Regions from separate parts of the Burkholderia ambifaria AMMD genome, predicted to be linked through region 2. Evidence: predicted binding sites of a transcription regulator. Region 2 holds the regulator's gene; the other holds the start of a gene.

Region 1 (14,850 bases), on a different replicon from region 2:
AGCGGCCGTTCCGGATCCGCGAGCGGATGCCCGACCGGCAGCGCCGCGATCAGCTTTTCCTCGATCAGCGCCTCGCGCACGAGCTGGTCGTCGTCGAAGCGCAGGCGGCCGAACCCGACGTCGATCCGCCCGCCCTTCAGCGCGCCGAGCTGTTCGAGCGTGAACATTTCGATCAGCGACAGCTCGACGTTCGGCTGCGCCTCGCGAAACGCGCGGATCACGTCCGGCAGCGCGCCATAGAGCGTCGACGGCACGAAGCCGATCACGATCCGCTCCGACAACTGCGCGAGCCGCCGCGTCAGCGGCCCGAGCTCGTCGGCCTGCTCGACGACGCGCTTCGCCTGCGCGTAGAACACGCGTCCCGCGTCGGTCAGTTTCAGCGGCCGCGCCCCGCGCTCGAACAGCGGCAACCCGAGCTCGTCCTCGACCGCCTGAAGCTGGCGGCTCAGCGGCGGCTGCGTCATGTGCAGCCGCTCCGCCGCCCGCGTGATGTTCATTTCCTCCGCGACCGCGATGAAGTACCGGAGCTGACGCAATTCCATTTCATGCCTCAAAGGTATGGAAGTAGTCGGAAAGAGTGTTGGACGACGCCGGGCGGGAATTCCTACCATGTGCACCAACAGGAGGAATCGCATGATAGCAACTGCCGCCACCATCGAGCGCATCGACACGCTGCTCGTTGACGTGCCAACGATCAGGCCCCACAAACTGTCGGTCGCCACGATGAATTGCCAGACCCTCGTGCTGGTCCGCGTTCGATGCACGGACGGTATCGAAGGCGTCGGCGAGGCGACGACGATCGGCGGTCTCGCATATGGCGAGGAGAGCCCCGAGAGCATCAAGGTCAACATCGACACCTACTTCGCGCCGCTGCTGCAAGGCATGGACGCAACGCGTCCCGGCGCCGCGATGGCGCGTGCGCGCAAGCTGTTCCAGGGCAACCGGTTCGCGAAGTGCGCGATCGAAACCGCGCTGTTCGACGCGCAGGCGCGCCGCGTCGGCGTGCCGCTGTCGGAACTGTTCGGCGGCCGCACGACGGATGCGGTCGACGTCGCATGGACGCTCGCGAGCGGCGATACGCAGCGCGACATCGCGGAAGCCGAGGCGATGCTCGACGCGCGCCGCCATCGCGCATTCAAGCTGAAGATCGGCTCGAACGCGGTCGACGACGACGTTGCGCACGTGATCGCGATCAAGCGCGCACTCGGCGAGCGCGGCGACGTCCGCGTCGACGTGAACCAGGCATGGAGCGAAACCGATGCGATCCGGGCGGGCGCACGCCTCGCGGACGCCGGCGTGAGCCTCGTCGAACAGCCCATCGCGGCGACCAATCGCGCGGGGCTGAAACGCCTCACGCAGCTCGCGCGGATTCCGATCATGGCCGACGAAGCGCTGCACGGCCCCGTCGATGCGTTCGCGCTCGCGCAGGACCGCGCGGCCGACGTGTTCGCGGTGAAGATCGCGCAATCGGGCGGGCTACTCGGCGCGGCGAGCGTCGCATCGATCGCGTCGGCGGCTGGCATCGACCTGTACGGCGGCACGATGCTCGAGGGCGCGGCCGGCACGATGGCGTCCGCGCAGCTGTTCAGCACGTTCGGCTCGCTGAAATGGGGCACCGAGCTATTTGGCCCGCTGCTGCTCACCGAGGAGATTCTCGTCGAGCCGCTGCGCTACCAGGATTTCAAGCTGCACCTGCCGGCGACGCCCGGCCTCGGCATCACCTTCGACTGGGCTCGCATCGAACGGATGCGACGCGACGCCCGCTGATCCCCCACGACACGACTACCGAAACCGGAGACACAGATGAACAAGCAAGCCATCGACGCCCTGCTGAAGACCTTCGACGACGCCGCGGAAAAGCCCGGCAACCCGCGCGTGCGCGCGATCGTCAACCGGATCGTGAAGGACATCTGCTACACGATCGAGGACTTCGACGTGCAGCCGAGCGAATTCTGGACCGCGCTCAACTACCTGAACGAAGCCGGCCGTGAATTCGGGCTGATCGCCGCGGGCCTCGGCCTCGAGCGCTTCCTCGACGTGCGGATGGACGAGGCCGAGGAGAAGGCCGGCTTCCAGGGCGGCACGCCGCGCACAATCGAGGGGCCGCTGTATGTCGCGGGCGCACCGGAATCGGTCGGCCATGCGCGCCTCGACGACGGCACCGATCCGGGCCAGACGCTGATCATGCGCGGCCGGGTGCTCGGTCAGGACGGCGCGCCGATCGCGAACGCGCTCGTCGAGGTGTGGCACGCGAACCATCTCGGCAACTACTCGTACTTCGATCAATCGCAGCCCGCGTTCAATCTGCGGCGCTCGATCCGCACCGATGCCGATGGCCGCTACAGCTTCCGCAGCGTGCTGCCGGTCGGCTACAGCGTCCCGCCGGGCAGCAAGACCGAGCAGCTGCTCGACCAGCTCGGCCGCCACGGCCATCGTCCGGCGCACATCCACTTCTTCGTTTCCGCGGACGGATATCGTAAGCTGACGACGCAGATCAACATCGAAGGCGATCCGCACATCTGGGACGACTTCGCGTTCGCGACCCGCGAAGGGCTGATCCCGAAGATCAATCAGGCCGAGGGCGCGGAAGGCAAGCCGTATGGCGTCGACGGGCAGTTCGCGCTGATCGACTTCGATTTTTCGCTGCTCAAGGACAAGCAGGACGTGCCGGCGAGCGAAGTCGAGCGGGCGCGGGCGCAAGCCTGAGCGGCCGTCCGGTTCGACGCATCGATAACGCAAGGAGTACAGAATGCTGTTTCATGTGGAAATGACCGTCCGTCTGCCGGCGGACATGGATCCGGTCAAGGCGGCCACGCTGAAGGCCGAAGAGAAGGCGATGTGCCAGCGGTTGATGAACGAAGGAGTCTGGCGGCATCTGTGGCGGATCGCGGGGCAGTATGCGAACGTCAGCATTTTCGATGTCGAGAGCGTGCAGCAGCTGCATGACGTGCTGAGTCAGCTGCCGTTGTTTCCGTATATGGAGATGGAAGTGCGGGCGCTGTGCCGGCATCCTTCGTCCGTTCGGGACGACGATCGGTGAGTTGTGGGTGGGCCATGCCGCCGGGGGGCCGGCGGCATGGGCGGGAGGCTGATCGCCCCCCTCACTGCTCGTGCGCGAGGTGCGCCGCAAACCCCACCTTCTCCGGCGCGATCCCGGCCCTCAGCGTCAGCGCCGGAATCTCGTAGTCCCCGGCATTCTGCCGCCGGAACGGAATCGGCCGTGCGGTCCACAGTTCGTCGAGACGCTTGCCGAGCGCCGCGCGCGTTTCGTCGAAGCGCACGTCGTTCATCCGCCCCGTCCGGTAGATCACGAACGGCGGCAGCACGTCGAACCCCGGGTAATACAAAATCCCGTGCTGGATCGGAAACAGCACGTCGTCGATCGGCCCGTTGATGCCGCGCGCGCTGTAGTGCGACTCCCAGCCGCCCGTCGTGACGATCACCATCGCACGCTTGCCCGCCAGCGAGCCCTCGCCGTAACGGTCGCCCCAGTGCTGGTCGGAATGCTCGCCGACGCCGTACGCGAAGCCATACGCATACACACGCTCGACCCAGCCCTTCATGATCGCCGGCATCGAGAACCACCACAGCGGAAACTGCAGGATCACCGCGTCGGCCCACTTCAGCTTCTCCTGTTCGCGCGCGATGTCGTCGCGCTGCGTGCCCGTCTCGAACGCACGCTTCGAATCGAGCGCGGGATCGAAGCGCGCGTCGGGCGCACGGTCGGTCACGTCATGCGCGTCGAACGCGGCCTTCCAGTTCATCGCGTACAGATCGGTCACCTGCACGGCATGGCCCGCTGCTTCGAGATGCTCGACCGCGAAGTCCCGCAACGCGCCGTTCAGCGAACGCGGTTCGGGATGGGCATAGACGATCAGCACATTCATGTTCACTACTCCGTTGATTGAATGACTGCAGGATGCCGTCGCCAACGGTATATTGGAAATGAATTCCCGATATTCCAGGTATAGCCTTGAACAATCTCAGACGACTGGACCTGAACCTGCTAGTCACGCTCGACGTGCTGCTCGCCGAGCACAACGTCACGCGGGCGGCTGAAAAACTGAACATGTCGCAGCCGTCGGTCAGCGTGCAGTTGCAGAAACTGCGCGACCTGTTCGGCGATCCGCTGCTGCTGCCGGGGCCGCGCGGGATGCGGCCGACCGCTCGCGCCGAGACGCTGCGCGAGCCGTTGCGGGACGCGCTCGACGCACTCGAACGGGCAGTGCTGACGGCCACGCCGTTCGATCCGGCGACCGCGACGAACACGTGGCGCGTGGCCGCGACCGACTACGGCGAATCGACGATCGTGCTGCCCGCGCTGAACACGCTGCGCTCGGCCGCCCCCGCTACGCGACTCGCCGTCGTCGAACTCGCGCCGCCGCGCATCGAGCAGGACGCGGAGCGCAACGGCATCGACCTGGCGTTCCATACGAGCGAAGGGTCGCCGGAAGGGATGCGGCGCCTGCCGCTGTTCGTCGAGCGATACGTGCTCGTCGGTCGTGCCGGTCATCCGAAGCTGAAACGGCGCCCGACGCTCGCGCAGTTCAGCACGCTGGAACACGTGATCGTGTCGCCCGACGGCGGCGGCTTCTTCGGCGTGACGGACGAAGTGCTCGCAAAAGCGGGCGCTGCGCGGCGTGTCGTGCTGTCGGTTCCGCATTTCCTGTTCGTGATGTCGGCCGTCGCCAGCACCGATCTCGTCGCGATGCTGCCCGAGCGGCTGGTCCGCAACATACCCGCATTACGCGTCGTGGAAGCGCCGGTCGAAGTCCCCGGCTATGAGATGTCGATGCTGTGGCACGAACGCGTGCATCGCGATCCCGCGCATCGATGGCTGCGCGAGACGATCGCCGCGTCGGTGTGAATCTTTCGCGGTACGGACGCAACCGCACCTTCCCCGTCGTCCGAAACGGGCCGCGGCACACGTGCATTCATTCAGCACTTGAAACCGCCTCGAACACTGTATATATTTACAGTGCTTTTGCACCATTTGACCCGAATTCCGTCACCCATGACGGACGGACTTTTGTGAGGCGACCATGTTTCAGTCATCCGCATTCGATCCCGAGCAACCCGGCTTCAACCCCGGCCACTTCGAGCGCGCCGCGCAGCGCGCGGTCGTCGATCTGCAGCGTGTCGTCGGCGGCCCTGCGCAGCGCGCGCTCGGCCTGCGACGCCGCACGCATCCGGCCGCCGTCCGCACGATGAGCTGGCAGGCGCTGCTGAACGTCGAGGAACTCGCGTTCTCGAACGCCGGTTTCCTGAGCCGCAACGATCCGACCGTCGTCGACGCGTTCATCCGTCTGCGCGACAGCCGACTGGTCGCGGCGGACGTCGAGGAGCCGGTCGACTGGCGTCGCGACGACGACGACCTGCCGGCCGTCTACCTGATCGTCAAGGCGATGCTGGAAGCGGAAGAAGAGGAACGGGCCGAAGCGGCCTGATACACGCGGGCCGGTGGCGGATGGCCGTGTGTGGGGATCCCGCCGCGTGGTGACGCGGCACATCGGTTCGACGTGCTCAACCGCCCTGTGGAATCACGGAGCGGAGAACCGCGAGCCGTCGCGCAGGCAAACCACCGCCGCGCGACGCACGCCATCCCGAAACCCGAAACGATAGCCCGTCACAGCCGCGCGGCAAGCCGCGAACCCTGATCGATCGCACGCTTCGCATCGAGTTCGGCAGCCAGTTCCGCGCCGCCGATCAGATGCACCCGTCGTCCGGCCGCCTGCAGCGGCACCAGCAGCGCGCGCTGCGGTTCCTGCCCCGCGCACAGCACGATCGTGTCGGCTTCGATCAGTTCGTGATCGGTGCGCTGTTCGCCGTACGACACGTGCAACCCGCGCGCATCGATCAATTCGTAGTTCACGCCGCCGATCATCTTCACCTGCTTCATCTTCAGCGTCGCGCGGTGAATCCAGCCGGTCGTCTTGCCGAGCCCCTTGCCGAGCGGCGCGGCCTTGCGTTGCAGCAGCGTCACTTCGCGCGCGGGCGCCGCGACCTGCGCGCGCGTCACGCCGCCGCGCGTCGCGGCCGGATCGGTCACGCCCCACTCCGCTTTCCACTCTTCCAGATCGAGCGTCGGCGACGCGCCGTCCTGCACCAGATACTCGGCGACATCGAAGCCGATGCCGCCCGCGCCGATCACCGCGACACGCCGGCCGACCGGCTGCCTGCCGGCGAGCACGTCGATATAGCTGAGCACGTTCGGCCCGTCCTGCCCGGGAATCTTCGGGTCGCGCGGCGCCACGCCGGTGGCGAGCACGATCTCGTCATAGCCGCCCGCGATCAGGTCGCTCGCGGCGACGCGGCGGTTCAGGTGCAGGTTCACGCCGGTCAGCTCGACCTGCCGGCCGAAGTAACGCAGCGCTTCATCGAACTCTTCCTTGCCCGGGATCCGCTTCGCCATGTTGAACTGGCCGCCGATCTCCGCGGCCGCGTCGAACAGGTCGACGTGGTGGCCGCGCTGCGCGAGCACGGTCGAGCATGCGAGCCCGGCCGGCCCCGCGCCGACGACCGCGATGCGCTTCGGCTGCTGCACCCGCGCGTAGACCAGCTCCGTCTCGTGGCACGCGCGCGGGTTCAGCAGGCACGACGCGATCTTGTTCTTGAACGCGTGGTCGAGACACGCCTGGTTGCAGCCGATGCAGGTGTTGATCTCGTCGGCGCGGCCCTGCGCGGCCTTGACGACGAACTCGGCATCCGCAAGCAGCGGACGCGCCATCGACACCATGTCCGCGCAGCCGTCCGCGAGAATCTGCTCGGCCACTTCGGGCCGGTTGATCCGGTTGGTCGTCACGAGCGGGATGCCGACCTCGCCCTTCATCTTCCTGGTCACCCACGCAAACGCGCCGCGCGGCACCGACGTCGCGATCGTCGGCACGCGCGCCTCGTGCCAGCCGATCCCCGTGTTGATGATGGTCGCGCCCGCGCGCTCGACGGCCTTCGCAAGCTGCACGGTCTCGCTCCAGTCGCTGCCGTCCGGAATCAGGTCGAGCATCGACAGCCGGTAGATCAGGATGAAGTCGCGCCCGACCGCTTCGCGCGTGCGCTCGATGATCTCGATCGGCAGACGGATGCGGTTTTCATACGAGCCGCCCCACTGGTCGCCGCGCTTGTTCGTATGCATCGAGATGAACTGGTTGATCAGGTAGCCCTCGGAGCCCATGATCTCGACGCCGTCGTAGCCGGCCTCGCGCGCGAGCTGCGCGCAGCGGACGAACGCACGGATCTGCCGCTCGACGCCGCGCGCGCTGAGCTCATGCGGCGCGAACGGCGAGATCGGCGACTTGATCTTCGACGGCGCGACCGCGAACGGGTGGTAGCCGTAGCGGCCGGTATGCAGGATCTGCAGCGCGATCTTGCCGTCGTCCGCATGCACGGCGTCGGTGATCACGCGATGGCGCCGCGCGCCGGCGGACGTCATCAGCGTGCCGCCGAACGGCTTGGTCCAGCCGGCCACGTTCGGCGCGAAGCCGCCGGTCACGATCAGGCCGACGCCGCCGCGCGCCCGTTCGGCGAAATAGTCGGCGAGCCGCGGCAGCGTCTTGCGGCTGTCCTCGAGGCCCGTGTGCATCGAGCCCATCAGCACGCGATTCTTCAGCGTGGTGAAGCCAAGGTCGAGCGGTGCGAGCAGGTGCGGAAAGGGGGTCGTCATGATGAGTCTGCCGATAAGCGATGGGTGTCATCGTAGGCGCGCGCCGCCTTGAACGTGAGGGGGCAAACAGCCATAATGCTTGTCATTTTCGGCCAAATCGACATGACCTCCCCGTCACGCAAGGATCACCTCGGGCTTCGCCGGCCGACGATTCCGGTCGCCTATCCGCGCCTGCTGCTGCAGGCGCTGGCCGCACGCGGCGTCGATCTGGCCGCGGTGCGTGCCGGCACCGGGCTGCGCGACGCGGTATTGGCCGAACCGGACGCACGCGTCGCGCCATCTCAATGGGGCCGGCTCGTGCTGAATGCGATCGGGATCGGCGGCGATCCGGGCATCGGGCTCGCGTTCGGGCTGCTGCTGAAGCCGACCGTGCACGGCTTCCTCGGCTATGCGACGCTGACCGCGCGGGACATCCGCGACGCGCTGGTCGTCACGCAGCGCTACTTCCGGATGCGCAATCGCCAATATCGTCTGACCTACGCGGAGGACGAACACGGCGCAACGCTCGAACTGCACGGCGTGCAGGCGAGCCCCGTGCTGCAGCATCACGTGATGTTCGAGTTCGTGCTGACCGGGCTCGCGCAAAATATCTCGCAGTGGTCCGGGCGCGCGTCGCCGCCGATCGCGCTGCGCTTCGCGTGGCCGGAGCCCGGCTATTTCGCGCGTTATCGCGACCAGTTGCCGCCGGTCGAATTCGGCTGCGCGGCGAATGCGCTGTGGATCGCGCGCGACGTGCTCGACTGGCCGCTGCCGCTCGCCGATGAAGTCGCACACCGGCAGGCGCTCGTGCAGGTCGAGCGCGAGTATGCGCAGGTGCGTCAGGAGGAAGGCGATCTGGTCGAGCGCGTGCGCGCGGAGCTGGCGCGCACGGCCGGCGACTATTCGAGCCCGGAGGCGCTCGCCGACGCGCTGCTCGTGTCGACGCGCACGTTGCGGCGCCGGCTCGAGGAAGCCGGGTCGAGCTACCGGCAACTGCTCGACGAAGCGCGGTTTCGCGATGCGAAGCAGTTGCTCGCGGCCTCGGACCTCGACCTGAAGACGATCGCCGAGCGGCTGCAATTCACCGACCCGGCGAATTTCACGCGGGCGTTTCGACGGTGGGCCGGGCAGACGCCGAGTGCCTATCGGGAGGCGGCCGGCAATCCGGCACGCGAGTAAGCCGGAAGGTCAGCTGCCGACGTCGATCCGCGCGCCGCCATCGCCTTCGCGTGCCTCGATCCGCACTTCGCCCGTCGCCGCGACAATCGCGTCATACACGTCGTCCGTCACGCGGACCACCGGCACCGCGATCGCATAGAGTTCCGCCGCCACGATCGCGCCGATCGAGATGATCAGGTCGCGCTCCTTCAGCACGATCCCGACCGGCCCCGTACCGTTGCGCACCGCTTCCGCGAGCACGCTGCTGCTCGAACTCGAACCCTTCGCGTGCGGCATCACCATGATCCGGCCGGCCAGGCTTGCGCCGGCCTGCGGATGCCCGCAATCGACGATTCGCCCCACGCCCGAGTCGTAGCCGCCCCAGAAGCTGAGCGGCTTGTCGAGCACGACCGTGTTCGCGCATGCGCTGCCCGGCACGAGCGTGTCGCCCGTCAGCTGCCTCATCGTTGCGTCAGTCATCGAATCGCACCTTTCCCTCGAACGCGGAGCGCACGCACTCGCGCATGCTGCCGTACGCGACCGTCACGCCGATGTTCGCGGGCGCATACGACGCCCACTTCCCCGAGTTGGTCATCACCAGGCCCGACAGCTGTTTCATCACCGGCGTGATGTACGTGCAGGTGTCGACGACGATCTGGACGCCGCGCGCGTCGAATTTGTCGGCAAGCCCGAGCTCGCCCAGCTCCCACAGGATGAAGCGGCTCGTGTTCACGTAGAAATCGCACTTCGGTTTGCCGTCGAACTGATCGAGCAGCGCGTCGAGCGTGCGGAATTCGGCCAGCGAAAAATGCGGCGTGCCGAGCGCGACCGCGACGAGCGCATCGCCGGCCGCGCCATGATTCAACGTGCGGCGGATCTCGTCGAGGTCGGCCATCGCGACATCGACCGTTCGCTGCGCGGCCTGCCCGTGCAACGCGGCGTCGAGCGTCGGCGCCTCGGGTGTGATGCCCACCGCATGGAACAGCGCGACGGCCCCGCTCGATGCGGCGGCCGCGCCGAGGGCCTTGAGTTCGTCTTCGGTGGTGTCCGCGGGCAGCCCGACGATCGCGGGGACGATCGCGCCCGCGATCCGGCCGATCAGCAACCCGAGCGCCGCGAAATAGATGTCGCGCGACGGCCGGTTGCCGAAGTCCGGCGCGTTGAATACGATCCGCGCCGCGCGATTCGATTCGACGTGCAGGCCCGCATACGGCGCACGCCCGGTGATCGCGGCGGCCAAGTCGAGAAAGTCGCCATAGCGGCTGGTACGCGCACCGAGCACCGAATTCGCGAACACGATTGCATTGGATTCGGCCCACGCGATCTGCTCGCCCACGCGCGGACGATTCTTCAGCTGATACGGCGCGCACGTGAAGCTCGATTCGCAGCCGAGCTGCAGATGCGCCTCCATCAGCCGCCGGGCGTCACGCTCGATCGTGCGATCGCCGTGATACAGCTCGGGATGGATCAGGTCGAGCGACCCGACGTTCAGCGTGGTCGGCACCGCGACGCGCGCGCCGGTGTCGACGAAATACTCGACGAAGTCGAGGCTCGTCTGGCCGTGGTAAAGGCAGCCGTCGATATGCGCGGACGTGATGTCGATCAGGTGCGGCGCCGACATGACCTCGGCCGTGCGCGTGACGATCCGCATCGCGCGTGCGACGCCGTCGCCGAATGCGCCGCGCAACATCGCGTCGTCGCGCTCGCTCAACTGCAGCATGGGGGTGCTCCTCGTGTCTCGTCCGGCGGGCCCGGATCGCTTTTGTCATACTACCGCGCGTTGCGGCTATCGCTGCGCCGTCAGGCTGAACAACTCGTCGCGCAGCGCCTTGGCGCGGTCGCGGCCGAACTGCGTGTCGAACTCATCCTGCGCGGCCTGCCACGCGACTTTCGCCTGCGCATAGGTGCGCTCGCCGAGCTTCGTCAGGCTGAGCGCGTGCGCGCGGGCGTCATGCTCGGACGCGGCCGCGGCGACGAAGCCGTCGCGCTGCAGCGGCTTGAGCGCGCGCAACAGCGTGGTGCGGTCCATCACCAGCGTATCGGCAAGCTCGCTCATCACGAGGCCGGGCCGGCGCGACAGGTTCGCCATGATCGAGAACTGCGCGGGCGTGACACCGACCGGGGCCAGATGCCGCTCGTAGAGTTGCGTGACGAAGCGCGCTGCCTGACGCAGCGCGAGGCAATTGCAGGCCTGGGCGATCTGGATATCGTTCATGAACGGCAATTTATATGTGCATATGCATAAAGTCAATGTACACTCCGCCGTAACATGGCCGGGCAGGCCGCTTTCACTGCGCGCCGCCATCGCCGCGAGGAGACGAACATGGACTACATCGACAAGCTGCGGATCTTCCGGTCGGTGGTGGAAATGCGCAGCTTCACGCGCGCCGCCGACATGCACGGCCTCGCGCGGCCGGTCGTGTCGCGGGCGGTCGCGGATCTCGAGGCGCGCTTCGGCAGCCGCCTGCTGCACCGGACCACGCGCCAGGTCTCGCTGACCGAAACCGCCGAGCGCATCTACGAGCGCTGCGCGGCCGTGCTCGACGAACTCGACTCGCTGGAAGCGCAGGCGCAGTCGCACACGCGCGAGCCCGAGGGGCTGCTGCGCCTGGTCGCGCACACGACGGCCGCGCTGAACCGGCTCGTGCCGCTGATCGCCGGCTTCAAGGCCGCGCATCCGAAGGTGCGCCTCGACGTCACGCTGACCGAGCGCCCGGTCGACCTCGTCGGCGAAGGCTACGACATCGGCATCGTCGTGCCGTACATGCTGACGAGCGAGACGACCGTGGTGCGCCTGGTCGAACGCATTCCGGTGGTGATCGTCGCGACGCCCGCGTATCTGCGCGCGCATCCGCGTCCCGAGACGCCGGCCGCGCTCGCCGAGCATGCGTTCGTGCCGCTGTCGCCGTCGCTGCGCCGGCCCGCGCTGTCGTTCCGCGTCGACGGCGACACGCTGACCGTGCCGTTGAGCTTCGACGTCTCGTCGAACAGCCCCGTCTTCAACCGTGAAATGGTGATGCACGACTTCGGCATCGGCGTCGTGCCGAGAACGCTCGTCGAGGCCGAACTCGCGTCGGGCGCCCTCGTGCAGTTGCTGGAAGACGCCGATCTGGTCGACGCGTTCGTGGAGATCAAGCTCGCTTACGCAAACCGCGCGCTGCTGCCCGCGAAGGTCAAGGCGTTCATCGACTACACGGCCGCGTACTGCGACCACGACGGCCGGATTGTTCCCGCCGCCGCGTGATCCGGCGCGAAAACGCGCCGTCCGGCCGCCGATTGGTACAGCCACGACACCAATCTGATCCCGCGCCGCCGCTCGCTTCAGCCCGCCTCGCCACCTAATATGTGCACATGCACACGACCACCCTCACCGATGACGATTGCTTCGCGATCCGGCAGGCCGCGCGGCGTATCTCGCAGTTCTACGAACGCTATCTGTCGCGGGCGGGCGTCACGCCGTCGCAGTACAGCATTCTCGCGCTGCTGCGGGAGCGCCCGGGCCTGACGATGGCGACGCTGTCGGCGGTGCTGGTGATCGAGCGCACGGCGCTCCTGCGCGCGCTCAAGCCGCTGATCGGCGCGGCGCTCGTCACGGGCCGGATGGAGCCGCGTTGCCGCCGCCAGACGTTCGCGCTGACCGAGCACGGCGAAGCCAGGATCGCCGACGCGCATGTGCACTGGCTCGCCGCGCAGCAAGCGTTCGAGCAGCGGTTCGGGTCGGCCCAGGCGGCCCGCCTCAGAGACGAATTGTTTCGGATTACGCACAACCTGCCGGAGCGCTAGCCTCTTTCCCGATCGATGCGACGTCGTCGATCGTTTTGATAAGTGCATATACATAGGTGACTCGATGGAAACGACCCAAGCCGCTGCTTCCCGCGAAGCAGCCACAATCGACCCGCCCGCGAAGCAGCAGCGCCGCGTGCCGTGGATGCGCATCGCGGTGGGCGCCGTGGTGGTCGTCGTGGCTGCGGCCGCGCTCGACTGGCTGTTCGTGCTGCGCTTCCAGGAAAGCACCGACGACGCATATGTCGGCGGCGACGTCACCGTGCTCGCGCCGAAGGTGAACGGCTTCGTCGACAAGATCCTCGTGACCGACAACCAGCGCGTGAAGGCCGGCGACGTGCTCGTGCAGCTCGATGCGCGCGACTACGATGCGAAGCTCGCGCAGGCCGCCGCGGAAGTCGACAGCGCGCGCTCCGCGGTGACGGAACTCGAAGCGAAGCAGCAGCTGCAATACGCGGTGATCGGCCAGCATGCGGCGGACCGCAATGCGTCATCGGCCGAGCTCACGCGTGCGTCGTCCGACCGCGTGCGCTACCGCGAGCTCGTCAAATCCGATGCGGTGTCGAACCAGATCGTCGAGCGCGCGGATGCCGACTATTCGAAGGCGGACGCGGCCGTCGCCCGCAGCGACGCCGCGCTGCTCGCGTCGAAGCGGCAGCTCGACGTGCTCGGCGCGCAACTCGCCGATGCGCGGGCCCGCGTGAACACGGCGCTCGCCGCGCAACGCGTCGCGGCGCTGAACGTCGAATACACGACGATCCGCTCGCCGGTCGACGGCTACGTCGGCAACCGTACGAGCCGCGTCGGGATGCTCGCGAATGTCGGCGTGCCGCTGCTGACGGTCGTGCCCGCGTCGGGGCTGTGGATCGACGCGAACTTCAAGGAAGACCAGCTGCGCAAGATGCGCGCGGGCGATCGCGTCGACGTCACGCTCGATGCGTCGAGCACGCGCCTGCACGGCCGCGTCGACAGCCTCGCGCCCGCGACCGGCGCGACCTTCAGCGTGCTGCCGCCCGAGAACGCGACCGGCAACTTCACGAAGATCGTCCAGCGCGTGCCGGTGCGCGTGCATCTCGATCCGCAGCCGGGCCTCGAGCACGTGCTGCGCCCCGGCCTGTCCGCGGCCGTCACGGTGCACACCGACCACGCGAACTGACCGGGAGCCGACCATGACCACCGCGTTTTCCGGCGACCCCGCGTCGCAACCGACGAAGCAGCGCGTCTTCGCGTTCGCGCTGATGTGCGTCGGCTTCTTCATGGCGACGCTCGACATCCAGATCGTCGCGTCGTCGCTGCGTGACATCGGCGGCGGCCTGTCCGCCAGCCAGGACGAGCTGTCGTGGGTGCAGACGGCCTACCTGATTGCCGAGATCATCGTGATCCCGATGTCGGGCTGGCTGTCGAAGGTGATGTCGACGCGCTGGCTGTTCGTCGCGTCGGCGGTCGGCTTCACGATCACGAGCATGCTGTGCGGGCTCGCGTGGGACATCAACTCGATGATCCTGTTCCGCGGGCTGCAGGGCGCGCTCGGCGCCGCGATGATCCCGACCGTGTTCACGACCGCGTTCGTGCTGTTCCCGGGCAGGCAGCGGCTGATCGCATCGACGACGATCGGCGCGCTCGCGTCGCTCGCGCCGGCGATCGGGCCGGTGATCGGCGGCTGGATCACCGATCAATGGTCCTGGCACTGGCTGTTCTACCTGAACCTGGTGCCGGGCATCGCCGTGGCCGTGCTGGTGCCGCGCTACGTGCATATCGACGAACCCGACCCGAGCCTCCTCAAGCGCGGCGACTATCTCGGCATCGCGCTGATGTCGGGCTTCCTCGGCTGCCTCGAATACGTGCTGGAGGAAGGCCCGCGCAAGAACTGGTTCAGCGACGACGCGATCGTGATCTGCGCGTGGATCTCCGCCATCTGCGGCTTCCTGTTCATCGTGCACGCGCTGACCGCGGACGATCCGGTCGTCGACCTGCGCGCGCTCGCCGTGCGCAACTTCGGGATCGGCAGCCTGCTGTCGTTCGTGACGGGCATCGGCATCTTCGTGACGGTATTCCTCACGCCGCTGTTCCTGTCGCAGGTGCGCGCGTTCAGTTCGCTGCAGATCGGCATCGCGCTGCTGTCGGTCGGCGCGTTCCAGCTGCTCGCGCTCTGCGCGTATGCGTTCGCCGCGCGCTACTTCAGCATGCGCGCGCTGCTCGTGTTCGGGCTTATCTGCTTCGGCCTCGGCTGCTACCTGTACACGCCGATCACGCACGACTGGGGCTGGCGC
Region 2 (14,850 bases):
GGTCAGGGTGGTCGTATTCATCGTGTGAGCAGGTCCCGAGAAAGGGGCGAAGCGCGTTACAGTGCGGCGCCGGCCGCGGCGAGGGCCGCGCGGCGAACGGGCGGCGCGGCGTCGCCGAGATCCCAGAAGAGGCCGGCCATCATCTGCAGCCCCTCGCGCACGACGCTCGCGAGCAGGTGCTCGTCGGGCGCGTGTTGCGAGCACGCCGGATACGAGTGCGGCACCCACAACGTCGGCAGCCCGAGCGTATCGGCGAACACTTCGTTCGGCAGCGTGCCGCCGAGGTTCGGCAGGATCGCGGGCTTCTTGCCGGTCGTGCGCGCGAGCGACGCGACGGCCCAGCGGACCCACGGATCGTCCGGCGGCAGGCGCGTCGCCGGCGCGCCGCGTTCGACGTCGATCTCGACGTCGGCGAAGCCATGCGCATCGAGATGCGCGCGCAGGTGCGCATGCAGCGCTTGCCAGTCGGTGCCGACCACGAAACGCAGTTGGCAGTGCGCATACGCGACGGGCGGAATTGCATTGACCGGATGCTCGGGATTGCCGGCCTTGAACGCGAGAATCTCGAACGCGTTCCAGCCGAACACGCGCTCGGCGGCAGAGAGGCCGGGCTCGCCCCAGTCGGCGTCGAGCGCCGGATCGCCGGGGCCGCCGCCGACGGACAGGTCGGCGAGTGCGGCGCGCACGGCGGCCGGGATCGGCGGCGGGCGCAGGCCCGCCACGCGGATCGCGCCGCGCGCGTCGACGAGGCTCGCGAGCGCGTTCGCGAGCACGGTCGCCGGATTGCGCAGCAGGCCGCCCCAGTTGCCGGAGTGATGGCCGCCGTCGCGGGCGCGCAGGCTCAGCTTGAAGTTGACCGCGCCACGCGAGCCGAGGAACACGGTCGGGCGTTCGGCGGTCACGCGCGGCCCGTCGGACGCGATCAGCACGTCCGACGCGAGCGCGTCGCGCTCCTGGCGGCACAGCGCGTCGAGGCCCGGCGAACCCGCTTCCTCGCCCATCTCGATCAGCAGTTTCGCGTTGAAGCCGAGCCGGCCGCCGCGCGCGTCGAGCACGCTCGCCAGCGCGGCCAGGTTGATCGTGTGCTGGCCCTTGTTGTCGGCGCTGCCGCGGCCGTACCAGCGATCGCCGTCGACGGTCAGCCTCCACGGCGACAGCGGCGCGCGCCATTGCGCGTCGTAGCCGCGCACGACGTCGCCGTGGCCGTAGATCAGGACGGTCGGCAGCGCGTCGTCCTCGTGGCGCGACGCGAGCAGAAACGGCCCGCCGCCGACGACCGGGTTCTCGACGATCCGCGACGTGAAGCCGAGGCGCGCGGCTTCCGGCGCGATCTCGTCGGTCAGGTACGCGCGCAATGCGGCGCCCGCGCCGCTGTCCTGGCTTTCGGTGCGCAGCCCGACGCGGCGGCTCAGGGTCGTGAAGAAGGCGCCCGATTCGAACTGGTTCAGCGCGTGCTGGATGGCGGCGGTACGGCTCAAGACGTGTCTCCTTGTCGGTTTTCCTGCGGGCGCGGCGCGCACGGCGGGAAGTGCGATCGATTCTAGGAAGCCGTTTTTTTTGTCACAATGATCGAATTTCGAACATTTCGTTGCCGAAAAGGCAAAGCAAAACAGCCCGGCCGACGGGTCCGGAGAGAACGATGGCGGCTTTCCTGCATGGTCTTGCGCTGCGGTACTTCGTCGAAGTGGCGCGCACCGGGTCGATCAGCGACGCATCGGCGCGGCTGCACGTGGCCGTCTCGGCGATCAGCCGGCAGATCGCGAAGCTCGAGAGCGAGCTTGGCGCGCCGCTGTTCGAGCGGCGGCCGCGCGGGATGACGCTGTCGGAGGCCGGCGAACGGCTGCTGGGCTTCGCGCAGCGCAGCCTGCTGGAGGCCGAGCACGTGATGAAGGAAATCGGCGGGCTGGAAGCGCTGCACGGCAGCCTGCTGAAGATCGTCTGCTCGGAAGGGTTCGCGATCGATTTCCTGCCGGGCGCGCTCGCGGGCTTCAAGGCGCGCCACCCGGGCGTCGATTTCTCGGTGTGGGTCGTGTCGCCGGCGGAGGCGACGCGGCGCGTGCGCGACGGCGACGCCGACATCGGTCTGACGTTCAGCCTGGCGCCGGAGCAGGGCGTGCGCGTGGAACACACGGAGCGTGCGCCGGTCTTCGCGCTCGTGCGGCACGACCATCCGCTCGCGGCGCGCGACTCCGTGTCGCTCGCCGACGTCGTGCGGCACCCGCATGTGCTGCCGGAGGCCGGCACGACGGTGCGCCAGCTGATCGACATGGCGTGCGTGCTCGACGGGCTCATGCTCGAGCCGGAACTGACCAGCAACAACACCGCCGTGATGTACCGCTATGCGCAGCGTACCGGTGCGGTGATGTTCACGGGGCTGCTGTCGGTACGCGACCGCTTCGACTCGGACGGCTTCGTCGTCGTGCCCGTCACGAACCCGCAGCTGCACGAGCGCAGCATCCAGGTACAGACCATGGCGGGGCGCGAGCTGCCCGCGTCGGTACGCGCGTTTCGCGACCATCTGGTCGACGTGATGAGCGCCGCGTCGCCCCCGCCCGTTGCCGCGCGCGGCCCGAGACGCCCGGGCATGAGATAATCGCGAATCCGCCTTCCGTGCCCGTGCGGCTCACCGAGCCGCATCGCCCCTGTTCGACGCCAAATTGAAGAACCTGATTGTCACCCTCGATCGCGCTGGCGAGTTCGACGAGATCATCGACGTGCGTACGCCGCTCGAGTTCGCCGAAGATCATATTCCCGGCGCGCTGAACGCACCCGTGCTCAGCAACGAGGAGCGCGTGATCGTCGGCACGATGTACCGTCAGGTGTCGCCGTACGAAGCGACGCGCGTCGGCGCGGCGATGGTCGCACGCAACATCGCGCGCCATCTCGACACCACGTTCGCCGACCGTCCGCGCAACTGGCGGCCGCTGATCTACTGCTGGCGCGGCGGCAAGCGCTCGGGCTCGATGACGACCTGGTTCAACCTGATCGGCTGGCAAGCGCGGCAGCTCGACGGCGGCTACAAGTCATACCGCCGCTCGGTGTGCGCGACGCTCGACACGCTGCCCACGCGGTTCCGCTACATCGCGCTCGTCGGCCACACGGGCTGCGGCAAGACGCGGCTCCTGAACGCGCTGCGCGACGAAGGGGCACAGACGCTCGACCTCGAGGCGCTCGCCTGCCACCGCGGCTCGCTGCTCGGCGCATTGCCGGGTGTGCCGCAGCCCGCGCAGAAGTCGTTCGATTCGGGTCTCGTCGGCACGCTGGAGCGTTTCGACCCCGCATGGCCTGTCTTCGTCGAATCGGAAAGCCGCAAGATTGGGCTCGTGCAGTTGCCGCTCGCGCTGATGGACGCGTTTCGCGCGGGGCCGTGGGTGCAGGTCGAGGCCGAGCATGACGAACGCATCGCGTTCTTGCTCGAGGACTACGCCCACCTGTTCGACGAACCGGCCGCGTTCAAGGCGCAATTGCATCGCCTGATCGGCCTCCACAGCCGGGAAGAGGTCGCGCGCTGGAACGCACTGATCGACGCGAACGCGCGTGCCGAACTGTTCGGCACGCTGATCGACAAGCATTACGATCCTGCGTATGCACGCACCTATCGTTCGTCGTACGACAAATCGAACCGCGTGCTGACGTTCACGTTCCGGCCGAATGCGGCCGACGTGCGCCAGCAAGCGCGTGCGCTGCTCGACGCGCTCGCGCGCGCCGGGCTTCCGGCGTCGCCCGTCGCCGGCAACGCAGCAGGATCCGACACCGACACAAACCAATCGACCACCACACGATGACGACCACACGCACCCAACCCAATCCGGCGCTCGGCTGGATGACCTTCCTGCTGATCGCAGTCGCGGGACTGTTCTACGTGAAATGGTTCCCGTACTACAACAAGGCATTCGTTGCCGCCGAGCATCATTCGATCGGCCAGTCGATCCTGATGGGCACGTCGGCGACCGCGCCCGAGCCGTCGCTGAAGGCGGCGCTCGACTACGCATGGGCATACGGCAAGGCGATCTGGCAGGCGATGGTGCTCGGCCTGCTGCTCGGTTCGGCCGTGCAGGCGCTGCTGCCCGCGCACTGGGTCGCACGCGTGCTCGGTCGCACGGGCTTCGGCAGTGTCGCCGCGGGCGGCCTGCTGTCGTTGCCCGGCATGATGTGCACGTGCTGCGCGGCGCCGGTCGTCGCCGGCCTGCGCGCGCGGCACGCGTCGCCGGGCGGCGCGGTCGCGTTCTGGCTCGGCAACACGGTGCTGAATCCGGCCGCGCTGGTGTTCATGGGCTTCGTGCTCGGCTGGCACTGGAGCGTGCTGCGGCTCGTGCTCGGCATTGCGATGGTGTTCGGGATCGGCTATCTGCTGAACCGCATCGCGCGTCCCGAGGACCGCGGCATCGACGACGCGCACCTCGCCGCGCTGGCGGCCGGGCAGGCCGCGGCCGGCAATCCGTTCGTCCGCTGGATCAAGTTGCTCGTGCGCATGGCCGTGCGGCTCGTGCCCGAATACATCGTGCTCGTGCTGCTGCTCGGCGCGGCGCGCGCATGGCTGTTCCCGCATATCGGCCCGGACATCGGCAACCATCTCGGCTGGATCATCGCGTTCGCGGTCGCGGGCACGTTGTTCGTGATCCCGACGGCCGGCGAGGTGCCGATCATCCAGGCGATGCTGTCGCTCGGCATGGGCGTCGGCCCGGCCGCCGCGCTGCTGATGACGCTGCCGCCGATCAGCGTGCCGTCGCTCGCGATGCTCGCGCGTTCGTTCAAGCCGTACATGCTGGCGATCGTCACGGCCCTCGTGGTCGTGTTCGGGATCGCGAGCGGGCTGCTCGCGATCGCGTTCGGGTTCTGACGAACGCGCACGGGACGGCCAGCCGGCGCGAACAAGCGCCGGGGCAGCCGGCGACCGGCCCTGCGGGATGGCCGCCGCGCCGCGCGCTGACCGATCCCGTCGCGTGATCGTCGTATTCATCCGGCGCCGCCGCTTCGCACGTGCGGTGCCCTTTACAAGAAGCAAACAGGAAAACGCATGACCCAACCGAAGATTCATCCTCGACTCGAAAAGGCGCTGACGCGCGGCGATCTCGCGATCCGCCAGGCCAATTCCGCGCGGGCGACTGCCGTGCTGAACGCGCTCGGCACGATGATCATCGAGGCCTCCGCCACGATCGGCGTCGAGGCCAGCATCGAGATTCCGCAAGGCGACCGCATTTACGATCCGGTGAACGGCCTGTGGCCGCAGAAGATGCTGGTGTCGTTCGACGGCCCGGTCGCCGAAGCCGACGCGGAAGAGCTGCGTGCGGTCTATCTGATCGCCGACGATCCGGGTACGCAATTCCGCGTCGAATGGCATCGGGCGGACGGCAAGCTCGGTCGCCAGGAAGGCGGCCCGCTGGCGACCGTCGCATTCCTGACCGACGTCGAAATCCCGTGGAGCGATGACGACGAGTAACGTCGTCTGACGGCGTCTCAATGTCGTCGCATCGGGCCGGCGCCGGATGCGCCGGTCAGCGCATCATCCGCCGCCGGAACAGCCACGCGCAGACCAGGAATCCGCCGATCGCATAGCCGGCGAGCACCGCGAGATGCAGGCCGACGTCCGTCGCCGGCCGGCCGAGCATCGCGGGCCGGATCAGTTCGACCGCGTTCGCGAGCGGCAGCACGTGCGCCGCGCGCTGCGCGATCGGCGGCAGCTGCGTGAGCGGGAAGAACACACCCGACAGCAGCAGCATCGGCGTCAGCACGAGCGTCTGATAGAACATGAAGAAGTCGTAGGACGGCGCGAGCGCCGTGACGATCATCGCGGTGCTCGCGAACGCGAGGCCGGCGAGCGCGATCACGGGCAACGCCGCGAGCATCGACGGAAAGTGCGCATAGCCGAGCAGGCCCGCGACGAGCATGATCGCGACACCCGACAGCAGCGCCTTGCTCGCACCCCAGACAATCTCGCCGAGCACGATGTCGCCCAGCGAGAGCGGCGTGTGCATGATCGCTTCCCAGGTGCGCTGCACGTGCATCCGCGAGAAGCCGGAATACATCGACTCGAAGCTCGCGGACATCATCACGCTCGAACCGACCGTGCCGGCGGCGAGGAACGCGATATACGACACGCCGTCGACGTGGCCGAGCATCAGGCCGAGCCCGAACCCCAGCCCGAACAGATAGATCATCGGATCGGCGAGATTGCCGAACATGGATGCGAGCGCGAGCTTGCGCCACACGAGGTAGTTGCGCCGCCACACGGCGATCCAGTTGGTCGCATTCGCGGGCAGTGCGATCGCGAAGCGTGACTCGCGGGGCGGCGCGGACGGGGCCGCGGCGGAATAGTTGCGTGCGTCCATGATCGATCAGTCCTGCATTTCGCGGCCCGTGAGCCGCAGGAATACGTCTTCCAGATTGGCCGGACGATGCAGATAGCGCAACCCCGTGCGTCCCTTGAGTCGCGCACTGAGCGGCTCGGGATCGGTCACGTAGCAGAACAGCGTTTCGCCGCTGATCTCGGTGTGCTTCGCGAACGGCGCCAGCTCGTCGCGCAACGCGACCGGCTCGGGCCCGTAGATCTCGATCACGTCGCAGCCGATCTCGGATTCGATCAGCGCATGCGGCGCGCCTTCGGCGATCTTGCGGCCTTCCTCGATCACGCACAGCCGGTCGCACAGGCGTTCGGCTTCCTCCATGAAATGCGTGGTGATCAGGATCGTCTTGCCGCGCGCGAGCAGCGAGCGCAACCGCTCCCACATCAGGTGCCGCGCCTGCGGATCGAGGCCTGTGGTCGGTTCGTCGAGCACCAGCACGTCGGGATCGTTGACGAGCGCGCGGGCGAGCGTCAGACGCCGCTTCATCCCGCCCGACAGTTCGCCCACCTTGGCATCGGCCTTGTTTTCCAGTTTCGCGAATTCGAGCAGCGGCTGCACGAGCGCGCGTGCGGCCTGCGCTGACATCCCGAAATAGCGGCTGAACACGAGCAGGTTTTCGCGGACCGTGAAGTCCGGATCGAGATTGTCGAACTGCGGGACGACCCCGACGCGCCGGCGCGCATGCCGCGCGCGTGTCGGAACGGGCTCGCCGCACAGTGAAATGGCGCCGGCATCGGGATACACGAGGCCGAGCAGCATCTTCAGCGTCGTGGTCTTGCCGGCGCCGTTCGGCCCGAGCAGGCCGTAGCATTCGCCGGCCTGCACGTGGAAGGAGAGGTCGTTGACGACGAGCTTGTCGCCATAGCGCTTTTCAACGTTCCGGAAATCGATCGGTGCAACGGACATGGGCAGTTTGTCGTTGTAAGCGGGCACGGACGCGTTTCGCGGCCGGCCGGCTGGCTGACTGGGCATCCGGGCCGGCGAACGGATCGGGCGAATGCGTGTCACATGAGCATGACCGGGGCGAACGCACGTCGAGGGTACGAACGGGCCATTCTAGTGCATCGGCTGCGTCTCTTCAGCGCATGCCGGTGCGGCATGGTGCGTCGGCGCACGGATCGTGCACCGCATCATCGCCGGCGCGCCCCGCGTGGCGAATCAGCGTTTTCCATCCCTTGCGTCCTCAATTGCGGCGCACCATGATGAGTGCATAGCGCACGTAGTCGCGATAGGGAGGTTTCATGGCTAGCTACAACAAGATTCTGCTGTGCTACGACGGCACGCTCGAGGGGCGCAAGGCATTGCGGTGCGGTGCCAACCTCGCGCTGGACCTGAAGGCGGAAACGCATTTGCTGTCGGTCGTCGACATGCGCTCGAGCATCGCGCAAAGCGCCGGGTTGCTGACCGACGTCGCGTGCGGCCGCTTCGAGGAAACCGCGCGCGAGATCCTGCAAGAAGGCGTGAACTGGCTGCGCGAGCGCGGCGTTCAGGCGGAAGGCCATTTCGCGTTCGGCTATCCGATCGACGAAATCGCGAATCTCGCGACGGAGTTGAAGGCCGACCTCGTCGTCGTCGGCCATCGGTGCCGTAGCGGGTTGTCGAGATGGTGGATGGGGTCGGGCAACACGCAACTGCTCGATCGCGTGAACTGCAGCATTCTGGTCGCGTGTTCGTCGGCCGAAGAGCAAAAGGCCGAGATCGCGCGCGAACGCGAAGCGGCCATCTCGAACGGCAAGTAACGCAGCAATCGCGTGAACGGCCGGATGGCCTGCGATTCAGGCGCGGTCGCGCGCAGTGCCGCATCGGCGGCATCGAGCGCGACCGTGACGACTGCGATTGCTCAGGCGTGCAGGTCGATCGCGGACAGCTTCCACGAGAACAGGCCGAAGCGGCGGAAGACCGCCGCATAGCGCGTGCCGTCGGCGCTGCGCTGGTAGGTCACGACGAATTCATCGATATTCCGGTAGCCGGCACTCGTTTGCTGCGGATGGCCCGCGTCGCTCGGGCTCGCCGGGGCGGGCGCGGGCGTGGGCGTGGGTGCGGGCGCAGACGCCGGCGCCGATGCAGCCGACGCGGTGGCATTGCTGCCCGGCATGGGTGCGCTAGCCGGATTGGCCGGTGGCGCGGCCGGTGCGTTGGCGGGCGCATTGCCTGCCGGCGGCCCCGACCAGTCGGGGGGCCGCTCGCCCGGGTTACCGCGCGGCGGGATGCCGCTCATCAGCGCCGCCACACCTTCCGGTGTCGCATACGCATCGACCAGCGGGCCGATCAACGCAGATCCGATCAGCGCGCCAATCACCGCGAACGGATTGTCCTTCTTCACCGCGTCGATCCGGCGCATCAACTCTTCCGTGACCTGCTGCTTCAGGCTGATGCGCAGCGACGGAAAGTCGACATATTCGCTGACCGCCTGCGAATCGCGCGCGTCGATCGCCGATTTCAGGCGACCTAGCGCGACGTACGGCGACGCGTATGCATAGCCGACCGCCGCCAGAATGGCGACGGCCAGCACGACGATCAGCACGGGCTTGAGCCGCCACGCGCGGCCCGAAGATCCAGTCACGATGCCTCCGGTGCGAACAGGTTCCGCAATCAGAGACCGCCGTGCGTGGACGATCGTTCCTCGGCGATGCAGCGATCGATCATCCGGCACACGGCATCGATCGTCCCCACCATGATCAGCCGCGACCGACCGTGATAGACGCGCACGGGCGCACGGCGCGCCGGTTCCGCGTGATTCAGGCCGGCATTCAGCGAAACCCGCGCGAATGCGGGAAGCGCCGACGGCAGCAGCGACGCCTGCCGTTCAACTGCGACTTCTTGGCTCACCACGGGCGCCGCGGCGGACAGCGGCGCACAGGGCGTGCGGCCGCGCAGGTGACGCAGGCGACCGAATTGACGGAAAGGCAGCAAACGGGAAAGGCGTTCCATGGTGTTCTCCTCAGCGAGACCGATTGTCAGAGTTCGCCCGAGCGGATCAGCCCGACGGCGATGCCTTCCAGCGCGAATTCCGCGCTGCCGGCCTTGACGAAGATGTTTTCGTAATCCGGATTCTCGGCGATCAGCTCGAGGCCGCCGGGCCGGCGCATCAGGCGCTTGACCGTGACGTCGTCGCCCAGACGCGCGACGATGATCTGGCCGTCCTTCGCTTCCGTGCGCTTCTGCACGGCGAGGAGGTCGCCGTCGAGAATGCCGGCGTCGCGCATCGACAGGCCGCGCACCTTCAGCAGGTAGTCGGGCTTGCTCGTGAAGAGCGCGGGATCGCATGCGTAATGCTGCGAGATGTGCTCCTGCGCGAGGATCGGGCTACCGGCCGCCACCCGGCCGACGAGCGGCAGCGACAGTTGCATCAGGCCGGCGTGCGGCAGCGTGAACTGGTGCGGCGCATCTTCGATGCCGAGCAGGCGAATGCCGCGCGACGCGCCGGCGGCGAGCTCGATCACGCCCTTGCGCGCCAGCGCACGGAGGTGTTCCTCGGCCGCGTTCGGCGAGCTGAAACCCAGCTCGGCCGCGATCTCGGCGCGCGTGGGCGGGAAACCGGAGCGCTCGATCGCCCGGCGGATCAAGTCGAACACTTGCTGCTGACGTGCGGTGAGTTTGGTCATGGCTTAACTGTATGGATAGACAGTGAGCTGTATTTTTATACAGTACTTCGCGAATTTCAAGTGTTACTTGAGGTTCGACGCGATCGCGCCGGTTCCGCCGCGATTTCGCGACGTCCGGACGCCGGTTTGTCTGCCGCAACCGTCCGCCCAGTCTGCGTTAGCACTTTTGAGTATTAAAAAATGAAGAACGATTATTTTTAATCATGTAACCCGTTCGCTAGACTGGCCCGACATCGCAACATCGACAACACTGGAGAACCAAGGATGGCGAAGCGCAATACGGGGCTGGTGGGCGGAGCGGGCCGCCTGATTGCAACACTCGCGCTCGGCGCGGCGGCGGCGTTGGGCGTCGTCACGCATGCGCAGGCCGATACGACGTTCCTGAACGTGTCGTACGACCCGACGCGCGAGCTGTATCAGGACTTCAACCAGGCGTTCGGCAAGGCGTGGAAGGCGAAGACGGGCGAGACGGTCAACTTCAAGCAGTCGCACGGCGGCTCGGGCGCGCAGGCGCGCTCGGTACTCGACGGCCTGCAGGCCGACGTCGTCACGCTGGCGCTCGCCTACGACATCGACGCGCTCGCCAACAAGGGGCTGGTGAACAAGGACTGGCAAAAGCGCCTGCCGGACAACGCATCGCCGTACACGTCGACGATCGTGTTCCTCGTGCGCAAGGGCAACCCGAAAGGGATCAAGGACTGGGACGATCTGACCAAGCCGGGCATCTCGATCGTCACGCCGAACCCGAAGACCTCGGGCGGTGCGCGCTGGAACTACCTGGCCGCATGGTCGTATGCCGTGCACAAGCCGGGCGGTAACGAGCAGGGCGCGAAGGAATTCGTGACGAAGCTCTACAAGAATGCAGGCGTGCTCGATTCGGGCGCGCGTGGCGCGACGACGAGCTTCGTGCAGCGCGGGATCGGCGACGTGCTGATCGCGTGGGAGAACGAGGCGTTCCTGTCGATCAAGGAATTCGGCACCGACAAGTTCGAGATCGTCGTGCCGTCGGTGAGCATCCTGGCCGAGCCGCCCGTCGCGGTGGTCGACAAGGTGGTCGACAAGAAGGGCACGCGCAAGCTGGCGGAGGCCTACCTGAATTTCCTGTACAGCCCGCAGGGCCAGGAGATCGCGGCGCGCAACTACTACCGTCCGCGTTCGAAGAACGTGCCGGCGGAGCTGACGAAGCAGTTCCCGAAGCTGAAGCTGTACACGGTCGACGACACGTTCGGCGGCTGGACGAATGCGCAGAAGACGCATTTCGCGGACGGCGGCGTGTTCGACTCGATCTACAAGCCGCAGTAACGCGAACAGTAACACCACGCAGCAAACCCATAACGACAGCGGTGCGCCACGATAGCGCGCCGCATCCCCGACGGCCGCCGGCGCGATTCCCCGCGCCGGCGTTTGCGTCGGACCCATGAGCAGCATCGACCCAGCAAGAGCATCCGATGACGACGTACACCTTTCGCAAGCCGAGCGCGCTGCCCGGCTTCGGCGTGACGCTTGGCATCACGGTGGCCTATTTGAGCCTCGTGGTGCTGATCCCGCTCGCCGCCACGTTCCTGAAGACCGCGACTTTGTCGTGGGACCAGTTCGTCACCGCCGTCACGTCGCCGCGCGTACTCGCGTCGTACCGGCTGACGTTTTCCGCCGCCCTGGGCGGCGCATTGATCAACGCCGTGTTCGGCTTTCTCGTCGCGTGGGTGCTGGTGCGCTACCGGTTCCCGTTGAAGCGCCTCGTCGACGCGATCGTCGACCTGCCGTTCGCGTTGCCGACGTCGGTCGCGGGCATTTCGCTGGCAGCCGTCTATGCGACCAACGGCTGGGTCGGCCAGTATCTCGCGCCGTTCGGCATCAAGATCGCGTTCACGCCCATCGGCGTGCTGGTGGCGCTGACCTTCATCGGGCTGCCGTTCGTCGTGCGCACCGTGCAGCCCGTGCTCGAGGATTTCGAGCGCGAGCAGGAGGAGGCCGCCGCGTGCCTCGGCGCATCGCGCTGGCTGACGTTCCGCCGCGTCGTGTTGCCGGCCGTGCTGCCGGCGCTGCTCACCGGCTTCGCGCTGGCGTTCGCGCGCGCGCTCGGCGAATACGGGTCGGTGATCTTCATCGCCGGCAACGTGCCGATGAAATCCGAGATCACGTCGCTCCTGATCATCACGAAGCTCGAGCAGTACGACTATGCGGGCGCGACCGCGCTGGCGGTCGTGATGCTGGTCGTGTCGTTCCTGATGCTGCTCCTGATCAACACGCTGCAGTGGTATCTGCAGCGTCGTACGAGCAAGGGGGCGAGCGGCCCCGCGCCGTCGAGCGCAACCATTGCCGCGACCGTCCAGGGAGGCCAGCAATGAGCCAGGAGTCCAGTGCCGTGCTGAACACCCCGTCCGCCGCGCGCGCGCGTGCCGCGAAACGGCCCGACCCCGTCAGCGAGTCGCGCGTCGTGCGCTGGCTGCTCACGGGCATCGCGCTGGCGTTCCTCGCGTTCTTCCTCGTCGTGCCGCTCGCCGCGGTGTTCTTCGAGGCGCTGCGCAAGGGCGTCGGCTTCTATCTCGAATCGCTCGCCGATCCGGACGCATGGTCGGCGATCAAGCTGACGCTGACGGTCGCCGTGATCGCGGTGCCGCTGAACCTCGTGTTCGGCGTGTGCGCGTCGTGGGCGATCGCGAAATTCGAATTTCGCGGCAAGGCATTGCTGACCACGCTGATCGACCTGCCGTTCTCCGTGTCGCCGGTCATCTCGGGCCTCGTCTACGTGCTGCTGTTCGGCGCGCAGGGCTGGCTCGGGCCGTGGCTGCAGGACCACGACGTGCAGATCATCTTCGCGGTGCCGGGCATCGTGCTCGCGACGATCTTCGTCACGTTCCCGTTCGTCGCGCGCGAGCTGATCCCGCTGATGCAGGCGCAGGGCACCGACGAGGAAGAGGCCGCGCGCGTGCTCGGTGCGTCGGGCTGGCAGATCTTCCGGCGCGTGACGCTGCCGAACGTGAAGTGGGGCCTGCTGTACGGCGTGATCCTGTGCAATGCGCGCGCGATGGGCGAGTTCGGTGCGGTGTCGGTCGTGTCCGGCCACATTCGCGGCGTGACCGACACGATGCCGCTGCACGTCGAGATCCTGTACAACGAATACAACTTCGCGGCGGCGTTCGCGGTGGCGTCGGTGCTGGCGCTGCTCGCGCTCGTCACGCTCGCGCTGAAGCTGCTCGCCGAGCGTCATCTCGCCGCCGAACTGGCCGGCGCACGCGATGACGTTCCCGCTCATGCCGGCCCCGTCGCCGCCATTTCGTCGAAATCGTAAAGAGGCAACCAGAATGGGTATCACCGTCCGTCACCTTCAAAAGCGCTTCGGCGATTTCACCGCCCTCGACAACGTGTCGCTCGACTTCCCCGCGGGCGAGCTCGTCGCGCTGCTCGGGCCGTCCGGCTGCGGCAAGACCACGCTGCTGCGCGTGATCGCGGGCCTCGAGCACGCGGACGCCGGCCAGGTCGTGCTGCAGGGGCTCGACGTCGCGTCGGTGGGCGCGCGCGATCGCCAGGTCGGCTTCGTGTTCCAGCATTACGCGCTGTTTCGCCACATGACCGTATTCGAGAACGTCGCGTTCGGGCTGCGCGTGAAACCGCGCCGCGAGCGGCCGTCGGAAGCCGTGATCCGCGACAAGGTGCACGAGCTGCTGAAGCTCGTGCAGCTCGACTGGCTCGCGCAGCGCTATCCGTCCGAGCTGTCGGGCGGCCAGCGCCAGCGGATCGCGCTCGCCCGCGCGCTCGCGGTCGAGCCGAAGGTGCTGCTGCTCGACGAGCCGTTCGGCGCGCTCGACGCGAAGGTGCGCAAGGAACTGCGTAGCTGGCTGCGGCGCCTGCACGACGATCTGCACATTTCGACGATCTTCGTCACGCACGACCAGGAAGAGGCGCTGGAAGTGGCCGACCGGATCGTCGTGCTGAACCGCGGGCACGTGGAGCAGGTCGGCAGCCCGCAGGACGTCTACGATCATCCGCAAAGCGCGTTCGTCTACGAATTTCTCGGCGCGGCGAACCGCCTGCCGGGCACCGTCGCCGGCCGTGGCTTCGTCGCCGAGGGCGCGGCGGCCCCGATCGCGGTCGATGCCGATTTCGCGGGCCCCGCGAACGCGTACGTGCGGCCGCACGACCTGCAGCTGTGGCCGGCCGGCGACGGTCATCGCGACGGCATCGCGGTGGACGTGCGCCGCGTGATCCCGCTCGGCGGCTCGGTGCGGGTCGAACTCGAGGCGCGCACGGGCGGCGCACTCGAAGCGGAACTCGATCGCGACGCGTGGCGTGCGCTCGCGCTGCAGGTCGGCGACGGTGCGACGGCCGTACCGCGCGCGGTGCGGGTATTTCCCGCACACTGACGCCGAACCCGGTAAAGAGAAGAGGGCGGATACCGCTCCGGAGCGACATTCGAACAACGACAGCCTAAGAGGCATACCCATGAATTTTCAGCAATTGCGTTTCGTGCGCGAAGCCGTGCGGCAGAACATGAATCTGACGGAAGTCGCGAACGTGCTGTACACGTCGCAGTCGGGCGTGTCGAAGCAGATCAAGGATCTCGAGGACGAACTGGGCGTCGACATCTTCATCCGGCGCGGCAAGCGGCTCACGGGGCTCACGGAGCCCGGCAAGGCCGTGCACCAGTTGATCGAGCGGATGCTGCTCGATGCCGAGAACCTGCGCCGCGTCGCGCGCCAGTTCGCCGACCAGGACAGCGGCCACCTCGTCGTCGCGACCACGCACACGCAGGCGCGCTACGCGCTGCCGAAGGTGATCCGGCAGTTCACCGACGTGTTCCCGAAGGTGCATCTCGCGCTGCGCCAGGGCAGCCCGCAGCAGATCGCGCAGATGATCCTCAATGGCGAAGCCGATCTCGGCATCTCGACCGAGGCGCTCGA

The links. Region 2 encodes LexA, which represses DNA repair genes until DNA is damaged. Its sites were predicted from a motif close to ACTGTATNNNNATACAGT; they were not measured.
Region 1: BAMB_RS27385 (DUF2471 family protein) is a predicted target of LexA. The motif match lies at 4,963-4,980, and genes of this name have one in related genera.

What each region holds. Positions count from the first base shown of each region.
Region 1 covers NC_008391.1:2,552,248-2,567,097, reverse strand. The annotation lists gene BAMB_RS27415 (LysR family transcriptional regulator) at 1-542, opposite strand, end outside; gene BAMB_RS27410 (muconate/chloromuconate family cycloisomerase) at 634-1,767, shown strand; gene catA (catechol 1,2-dioxygenase) at 1,804-2,706, shown strand; gene catC (muconolactone Delta-isomerase) at 2,750-3,040, shown strand; gene BAMB_RS27395 (NAD(P)H-dependent oxidoreductase) at 3,102-3,887, opposite strand; gene BAMB_RS27390 (LysR family transcriptional regulator) at 3,974-4,867, shown strand; gene BAMB_RS27385 (DUF2471 family protein) at 5,043-5,447, shown strand; gene BAMB_RS27380 (NADPH-dependent 2,4-dienoyl-CoA reductase) at 5,627-7,660, opposite strand; gene BAMB_RS27375 (AraC family transcriptional regulator) at 7,736-8,818, shown strand; gene BAMB_RS27370 (aconitase X swivel domain-containing protein) at 8,828-9,277, opposite strand; gene BAMB_RS27365 (aconitase X) at 9,270-10,517, opposite strand; gene BAMB_RS27360 (MarR family winged helix-turn-helix transcriptional regulator) at 10,584-11,012, opposite strand; gene BAMB_RS27355 (LysR family transcriptional regulator) at 11,121-12,041, shown strand; gene BAMB_RS27350 (MarR family winged helix-turn-helix transcriptional regulator) at 12,149-12,580, shown strand; gene BAMB_RS27345 (HlyD family secretion protein) at 12,645-13,736, shown strand; gene BAMB_RS27340 (DHA2 family efflux MFS transporter permease subunit) at 13,750-14,850, shown strand, end outside.
Region 2 covers NC_008390.1:1,630,233-1,645,082, forward strand. The annotation lists gene BAMB_RS07525 (MFS transporter) at 1-21, opposite strand, end outside; gene BAMB_RS07530 (M20 family metallopeptidase) at 57-1,478, opposite strand; gene BAMB_RS07535 (LysR family transcriptional regulator) at 1,640-2,593, shown strand; gene mnmH (tRNA 2-selenouridine(34) synthase MnmH) at 2,658-3,785, shown strand; gene BAMB_RS07545 (permease) at 3,782-4,840, shown strand; gene BAMB_RS07550 (hypothetical protein) at 5,018-5,440, shown strand; gene BAMB_RS07555 (ABC transporter permease) at 5,496-6,329, opposite strand; gene nodI (nodulation factor ABC transporter ATP-binding protein NodI) at 6,336-7,250, opposite strand; gene BAMB_RS07565 (universal stress protein) at 7,586-8,083, shown strand; gene BAMB_RS07570 (DUF2939 domain-containing protein) at 8,185-8,907, opposite strand; gene BAMB_RS07575 (hypothetical protein) at 8,937-9,275, opposite strand; gene lexA (transcriptional repressor LexA) at 9,302-9,949, opposite strand; gene BAMB_RS07585 (sulfate ABC transporter substrate-binding protein) at 10,214-11,251, shown strand; gene cysT (sulfate ABC transporter permease subunit CysT) at 11,398-12,297, shown strand; gene cysW (sulfate ABC transporter permease subunit CysW) at 12,294-13,241, shown strand; gene BAMB_RS07600 (sulfate/molybdate ABC transporter ATP-binding protein) at 13,255-14,313, shown strand; gene BAMB_RS07605 (CysB family HTH-type transcriptional regulator) at 14,393-14,850, shown strand, end outside.